Regions from separate parts of the Streptomyces sp. NPDC059373 genome, predicted to be linked through region 3. Evidence: riboswitches for the same ligand, from Rfam matches in the RefSeq annotation. Region 3 holds a riboswitch; each other region holds the start of a gene.

Region 1 (2,255 bases), on a different contig from region 3:
CAGGGGCGGAGCCTTAGGCGGCGCGGCGGGCGGCGTATTCGGGGACGGTGAGCATGGGGGGGCGCTCTTCTGTGGCGACGTCGTGCATGCGGGGGGTGAAGCCGTCGTCGGTGCGGTCGAACTGGGTGAGGACGGGACGGACGAGGTGGCCCCGGGACAGACGGAGCTGGGCGGTGCGATAGATCGTGGCGGCCATGCGGCCGAGGGCCTGGCTGTCCTGGTGGCGGTGGTGGCGGACGCCGACGTCGACCTGGGCCAGGGCGTCGAGGCCGACGGTGTTGAGGGAGTCGATGAGCATGCCTATTTCGACGCCGTAGCCGACGGGGAAGGGCAGCTGCTCGAGCAGGGAGCGCCGGGCGGCGTACTCGCCGCCGAGGGGCTGGACGAAGCCGGCGAGCTGGGGCCAGTGCAAGTTGAGCAGGGGCCTGGCGACGAGCTCCGTGACGCGACCGCCGCCCGCGGGAACGACCGTGCCGCCGGTTTCCAGGGGGCGGTCGTACATGGCCTTGACCAGCTGGACGCCGGGGTCGGTGAGGAGCGGGCCGATGATGCCGGACACGAAGCGGGAGTCGAAATCGCGCAGGTCGGCGTCGACGAAGGCGACGATCTCACCGCTGGTCGCGAGCAGGGAACGCCAGAGCACCTCGCCCTTGCCGGGCAGGGCCGGCAGGCGGGGGAGGACGTCGTCGCGGTGGACGACGGTCGCTCCGGCGGCCTCGGCGATGGCGGCGGTGCGGTCCGTGGAGCCGGAGTCCATGACCACCAGCTCGTCGATCAGGGGCACCGCATCGCTCATCAGCTCGCGGCGAATCGTTTCCACGATGCTTCCGACCGTGGCTTCCTCGTTGAGCGCGGGCAGGACCACGCTCACCGTGCCGTTCGGCCCCGCCGAACGCTTGGCGGTGAGCAGAGTCGATAGCGGGCGGCGGTCGGCTGACCATGACCGGCGCTGCAGCCAGCGGGCTACCTCGTCGAGCACGTGCGGCTCCGATCTGTCGGAAGTGTCCCCCCTCCGGCAGGGCGGTCTGTCTCGATGGACGGACTACCTATGACCAGGTTCGGGGTCGTCGGTTACAGTCTTGAACACGAGACATGACCATCGTATGTCCACGATGATCACGCCTTGTTACGTTTGTCGGTGACAAGACGAACGACAAATGCGGTGACGATATGCCACCGCCATACCGCTCATCCAGAGGGGCAGAGGGAACGGCCCGTTGAAGCCCCGGCAACCCTCCCGCCGACCGCGAGGTCCAGGTGGGGAAGGTGCCAATTCCGTCTCGCGGCGAAATGCGCCGCGGGGAAGATGAGGAAAGGGCCTCGCCTCCATGTCTTTGCAGACCATTGCCACCGCCGCCACCGACAGCGCCTTCGGCCCCGCCGCCGCGCTGTCCTGCCGCGAGTGCGGTGAGCGCTTCCCGCTGACGCCGATCTTCGCCTGCCAGGAGTGTTTCGGGCCGCTCGAAGTGGCGTACGACCTCCCGACCGGCGATCCCGAGGCACTGCGCAAGCAGATCGAGGCCGGCCCGAACAACATCTGGCGGTACGCGCCGCTGCTGCCGGTCCCGGCGGACGTGGCCCAGAAGCCGAACCTGAACCCCGGCTTCACCAAGCTCGTCAAGGCCGACAACCTCGCCCGCGAGCTGGGCATCACCGGCGGCCTGCACATCAAGGACGACTCCGGCAACCCGACCCACTCCTTCAAGGACCGGGTCGTCGCCATCGCCCTTGAGGCCGCCCGCACCTTCGGCCTCACCACCCTGTCCTGCTCCTCCACCGGCAACCTCGCCGGTGCGGTGGGCGCCGCCGCCGCCCGGGCCGGCTTCCGCTCCTGCGTGTTCATCCCGCACGACCTGGAGGCCGGCAAGGTCGTCATGGCCGCGGTCTACGGCGGCGAGCTGGTCGGCATCGAGGGCAACTACGACGACGTCAACCGCTTCTGCAGCGAGCTGATCGGCGACCCGATCGGCGAGGGCTGGGGCTTCGTCAACGTCAACCTGCGCCCCTACTACGGCGAAGGGTCCAAGACGCTCGCGTACGAGATCGCCGAGCAGCTCGGCTGGCGGCTCCCGGACAACATCGTGATCCCGATCGCCTCCGGCTCGCAGCTCACCAAGATCGACAAGGGCCTGCAGGAGCTGATCAAGCTCGGCCTCGTGCCCGACAAGGCCTACAAGATCTACGGCGCCCAGGCCGAGGGCTGCTCCCCGGTCTCCACCGCCTTCAAGGCCGGCCACGACGTCGTACGCCCCCAG
Region 2 (2,255 bases), on a different contig from region 3:
GCAACCGCGCGGCCTCGTCGGCGAGCGGCGCGTCGGACGTTCTGGAGCGGCTCGGTATCAACCTCGACATTCCGCCGCAGCGGGTCGCCGAGGTGGTCGAGGAGACCGGCATCACCTTCTGCTTCGCGGCCAAGTTCCATCCCGCGATGCGGTTCGCCGCGCCGGCGCGACGGGATCTGGGCATCCCGACCTCGTTCAACATCCTCGGCCCGCTGACCAACCCCGCACGGGTCACCGCATCGGCGGTCGGCTGCTTCGACACCCGGATGGCGGGACTCATCGCCGGCGTACTGGCTCGGCGGGGGTCCTCGGCGTTGGTCTTCCGGGGCGACGACGGGCTCGACGAGCTGACGACGACGGCCACTTCGCAGGTCTGGGTGGTCCGGGACGGCTCGGTCGAGCAGGTGCCCTTCGATCCGCGTGACGTCGGTATCGAGCTGGTGCCGGTGGAGGCCCTGCGCGGGGCGGACGCGGAGTACAACGCCGAGGTCGCCCGGCGCGTCCTCGCCGGTGAGCCCGGGCCCGTGCGGGACGCGGTGCTGCTCAACACGGCGGCCGCGTTGGTGGCCTTCGAGCCGGTTGAGGGCCTCCCGCTGGCGGAGCAGATCGCGGCGGGTGTCCGGCGGGCGGCGGAGTCGATCGACTCCGGGTCGGCCGCGAAGACGTTGGAGCGGTGGGCGGCGGCCACCAACGCGTAGCCGGGCCGGGGCCGCCCTCGTGGTGCCGGTGCGGTCCGGGGCCTCCGGGGCTGGGGGTCCTGGACCGACATATTTACGTGCGTGACGGGTCCGTCCGTTGCCTTGCCCGGCATGCCGCACACAAATATGCGGAGCGTCCAGAACCCCCACCCCTCCGACCCCGGCCCTCCCCGCCGTCTCCTTCTCTCCGGCCGGGTTGGGGGTAGGCCGTCCGCCTGAGGCGAGCGAAGCGAGGTGGGGGTCCCCCCGGCCGAAGGCTGGGGGAGGGCTGGCCCAACCCGGCGGTGCCCCGGGCGCGGGCCTGGACGTTGTGTCCGGGATTTGGACGGCGACTTGTCGCGTGACGATCACGTGGCATACTCCTTGGCAGGTCACGAGTGACAGCGCAAAGGCCCCGGCTCGCTGTCCGGCAACCCTCCTTCTGCGGCGGGGTGCCCCGGGTGATGACCAGGCCGTGAGCAGCAAGGCTCACGGCAAGCGCGGATCCTGGAGTTCTTCTATGAGCAAGCGAATGCGATAGGGCCCGAAGGCCCCGTTTCGCCACCCTCCGTATGCCGGTGATGGCTGTGTTGAGGGTTTTCTTCCGCTGACTTCCCGCTTGCCCACAGGAGCTTTGCCATGTCTGTCGACCAGTCTGTCTGTGCTGCCCCGCTGCCCGTTCTCGGCCGGGACGTGCTCGTGCCGCTTGTGACCGGTGGCGAGGTGACCTACGCGGCCCTCGATTACGCGGCGAGTGCTCCGGCGCTGCAGCGGGTGTGGGACGACGTCGCCGCGTATGCGCCGTACTACGGCAGCGTTCACCGGGGGGCGGGTTATCTGTCGCAGTTGTCGACGGATCTGTTCGAGCAGAGCCGCGTCACGGTTGCCGAGTTCCTCGGGTGCCGTCCCGACGACCAGGTCGTGTTCACGCGTTCGACCACTGATTCGCTGAACCTGCTGGCCGCCGCCCTCCCGGTCGGCTGCGAGGTGTTCGTCTTCGAGACCGAGCACCACGCCTCGCTGCTGCCCTGGCGGGACGCCGAGGTGACGTATCTGAGCGCGCCGCGCAGCCCGGAGCAGGCGGTACGCACGCTGCAGGCGGCGCTCGCCGGCCGGGAGTCGTACGGGCCGGCGCTTGTGTGTGTGACCGGCGCGTCCAACGTCACGGGGGAGTTGTGGCCGGTGCGGGAGCTGGCTGCGGCGGCGCATGCGAATGGGGCGCGGATCGTGCTGGACGCTGCGCAGCTGGCGCCGCATCACCCGGTGGATGTCGCGGAGCTGGATGTGGACTGGGTCGCTTTCTCGGGGCACAAGCTCTATGCACCTTTCGGCTCCGGGGTGCTGGCCGGGCGGGCCGACTGGCTGCGGGAGGCCGAGCCGTATCTCGCGGGGGGCGGGGCGTCGCGGCGGGTGGCGCGGCGGGCGGACGGCGGGGTGGATGTGGAGTGGCACGAGTCCGCTGCGCGTCACGAGGCCGGGTCGCCCAATGTGATCGGCGTCTACTCGATCGCCTCGGCCTGCCGCGCGCTGACGGAGGCCGGGTTCGACGGTCTCGTCGAGCGGGAGCAGCGGCTGGTG
Region 3 (2,255 bases):
CGCGGTCGACGAAGCGCCCGGTGGCCACGTCCCGGATCTCCGCGTCGTCCTCCCAGCTGTCCCACAGGCGGCGCACGACCTCGACGTAGTCGGCCGCCTCGCCGAACAGCTCGGCGATCAGCTCCCGTACGACCGGGTCGAGCGGGCCCTCGACGCCCTTGATGCTGACCGCCGGGAAGGTACGGCGGCCGAAGTGCGCGGCCTCGTGATTCCGCCCGGACACCTGCACCCGCAGACCCGCGCGGCCGGTGCTGACGTAGTCCAGGGTGGCGATGGCCTTGGAGATGTGGAACGGCTCGGTGTGGGTGGTGACGACGGTCGGCACCAGCCCGATGTGCCGGGTCAGCGGCGCCACGCGGGCGGCGATGAGCACCGCGTCGAGCCGGCCGCGGACCTGGTCGGTGCGCTCGTCCGGCTCTGAGACCTGCGAGGACTGGAGCGCGAGCGCGTCCTCGATGGTCACGAAGTCGAGCAGGCCGCGTTCGGCCTCGGTGACCAGGTCGGCCCAGTAACCGGCGGTGAGCAGATCCCGGGGCCGGGCCTGCGGCTCGCGCCAGGCGGCAGGGTGCCAGCCGGCGCCGTCAAGGGCGACGGCGAGGTGAAGGGGCGACGAGGGGGATGAAGGGGAAGGGGAAGGGGATGCGGACACGGAAAGGGTGCCTTCCTGATCGACCGTACGTGATCGCGGAGCCTCAGCCGGAGGGCTCAGCGGCGTGGGAAACAGGTCAGGAACAACAGAGCGCGCCGGCCACCCGCAGCAGGTCGATGTGAGGCCGGGAGTACAGACGGACACAGCCGCGCGGTACGAGGTCGACGACGACGCGCCGGGAGGACACGGGCTGCACCGCCATCACCTCCACCCTTCCGGCCTCGACGGCCCCACGGCCGCGTCGCCCCAAGAACACCACGGCCGCGCCGCTTATTCCGCCCCTCCGCAGCTCCGCGGGCAGCGACGACCGACCTGTGAGACCGGCGCGACGCCTTCTTGACGGCATTGCGGAGCGCAACCACACTGTTGTGGACGGTCACGATAGTCAGCGCCCACCGCGCAGGTTTCCTGCTCGCGTGGGTCATCGGCCCCGGCCCGCTGACAGGCAACCCTTCCACCGCGACGGGGTGCCCCGGGTGACGACCCGGTCCCGCCGGCGCGGCGGGGCAAGAGCGGTCTCGTGTCTCGCGAGCCCCGATGACGGACCGGTGAACATGCTCCGTAACGGCAGTGAGAGGCAAGGCGCCCATCTGACGAGGCGCCTGCACATCGACTTGCTTCGGGTCTGCAGCGCCACCGGTCCTGCCATCTGATCGGGCCTGGTCCGAAAGCGCAGTCGACCTTCCCTTCCGCCACCGGCGCCCAACAGGCCACCGGGGCGTCACCCTGCCATGGAGAGCCATGACCGAGACAGTCACGCTCAGTTCAGGTTCGGCCACTTTTCCCGATCTCCAGCCAGGCCTGTCCCATCCCACCGCCACGCCGGCCCTCCGCGCCGACCACTTCCGCAGCCGCATCGGCGTCGACCCAGCGGGCGGCTTCTACCCGGCACCGCACCGCTATCAGGTGTATCTCTCCCCGGGCTGTCCGGACTCGCTGCGCGTCTCGATCACCCTCGACCTGCTGGGACTCAGGGACTGGGTCACCGTCACCCACCTCGCCCACCCGGCCGACTGCCCCGATGCGCTCGCGTCGCTGCGCGGGGCCTACGAGGCCACCCGGCACCACTACAACGGTCCGCTGACCGTGCCCGCCCTGTGTGACCGCTGGAGCGGACGCGTCGTCAGCAACCACGCCCACGACATCCTGCGTGACCTCGCCGGCTACTTCGGCGACCAGTGCAGGACCGACCGCCCCCGCCTGCGGCCCGCGGCCCGGGCCGCCGACATCGACGCCCTCCGCGAACTCCTCGACGAGGACATCACCCGGGCCGCGCAGCGAGCGGGTGCGGCCCCGGCGTCGCAGCGCCACGGGGAAGCACTGGACACCCTGCTCGCGGCGCTGGACCTGCTCGACCGCCAACTGGCCTGCCGGCCGTACCTGCTGGGCGAGGAGCTCACCGCCGCCGACGTGGATCTGTGGGTGACCCATGTCCACCTCGACGTCGTCCACCGGGTCCACCTGGACGCCGACGCAGTCCACGCCGTCTCCCGGCACGACCGGCTCTGGGAGTACGTACGACGCCTCCACCGCCACCCCGCCTTCCGCGACACCTTCCGGGCGGACCAGATGGCCCAGCTGCACCGCCGCACCTGCCGTGGCCCGG

What was found. Region 3 has a riboswitch for S-adenosylmethionine ahead of ACFXJ5_RS13465 (glutathione S-transferase C-terminal domain-containing protein). Riboswitches for the same ligand answer to the same signal wherever they lie in the genome.
Region 1: linked by a shared signal. The riboswitch ahead of thrC (threonine synthase) and the one ahead of ACFXJ5_RS13465 (glutathione S-transferase C-terminal domain-containing protein) in region 3 are both predicted to bind S-adenosylmethionine.
Region 2: linked by a shared signal. The riboswitch ahead of ACFXJ5_RS17330 (aminotransferase class V-fold PLP-dependent enzyme) and the one ahead of ACFXJ5_RS13465 (glutathione S-transferase C-terminal domain-containing protein) in region 3 are both predicted to bind S-adenosylmethionine.

What each region holds. Positions count from the first base shown of each region.
Region 1 is NZ_JBHYXC010000003.1:52,569-54,823, reverse strand. Features, by position in the region: gene ACFXJ5_RS08065 (glucosyl-3-phosphoglycerate synthase) at 14-979, opposite strand; SAM riboswitch class I at 1,186-1,313, shown strand; gene thrC (threonine synthase) at 1,329-2,255, shown strand, end outside.
Region 2 is NZ_JBHYXC010000010.1:177,601-179,855, forward strand. Features, by position in the region: gene trpD (anthranilate phosphoribosyltransferase) at 1-698, shown strand, start outside; SAM riboswitch class IV at 1,068-1,184, shown strand; gene ACFXJ5_RS17330 (aminotransferase class V-fold PLP-dependent enzyme) at 1,317-2,255, shown strand, end outside.
Region 3 is NZ_JBHYXC010000006.1:171,675-173,929, reverse strand. Features, by position in the region: gene ACFXJ5_RS13475 (LLM class flavin-dependent oxidoreductase) at 1-649, opposite strand, end outside; gene ACFXJ5_RS13470 (putative leader peptide) at 726-851, opposite strand; SAM riboswitch class IV at 1,060-1,168, shown strand; gene ACFXJ5_RS13465 (glutathione S-transferase C-terminal domain-containing protein) at 1,391-2,255, shown strand, end outside.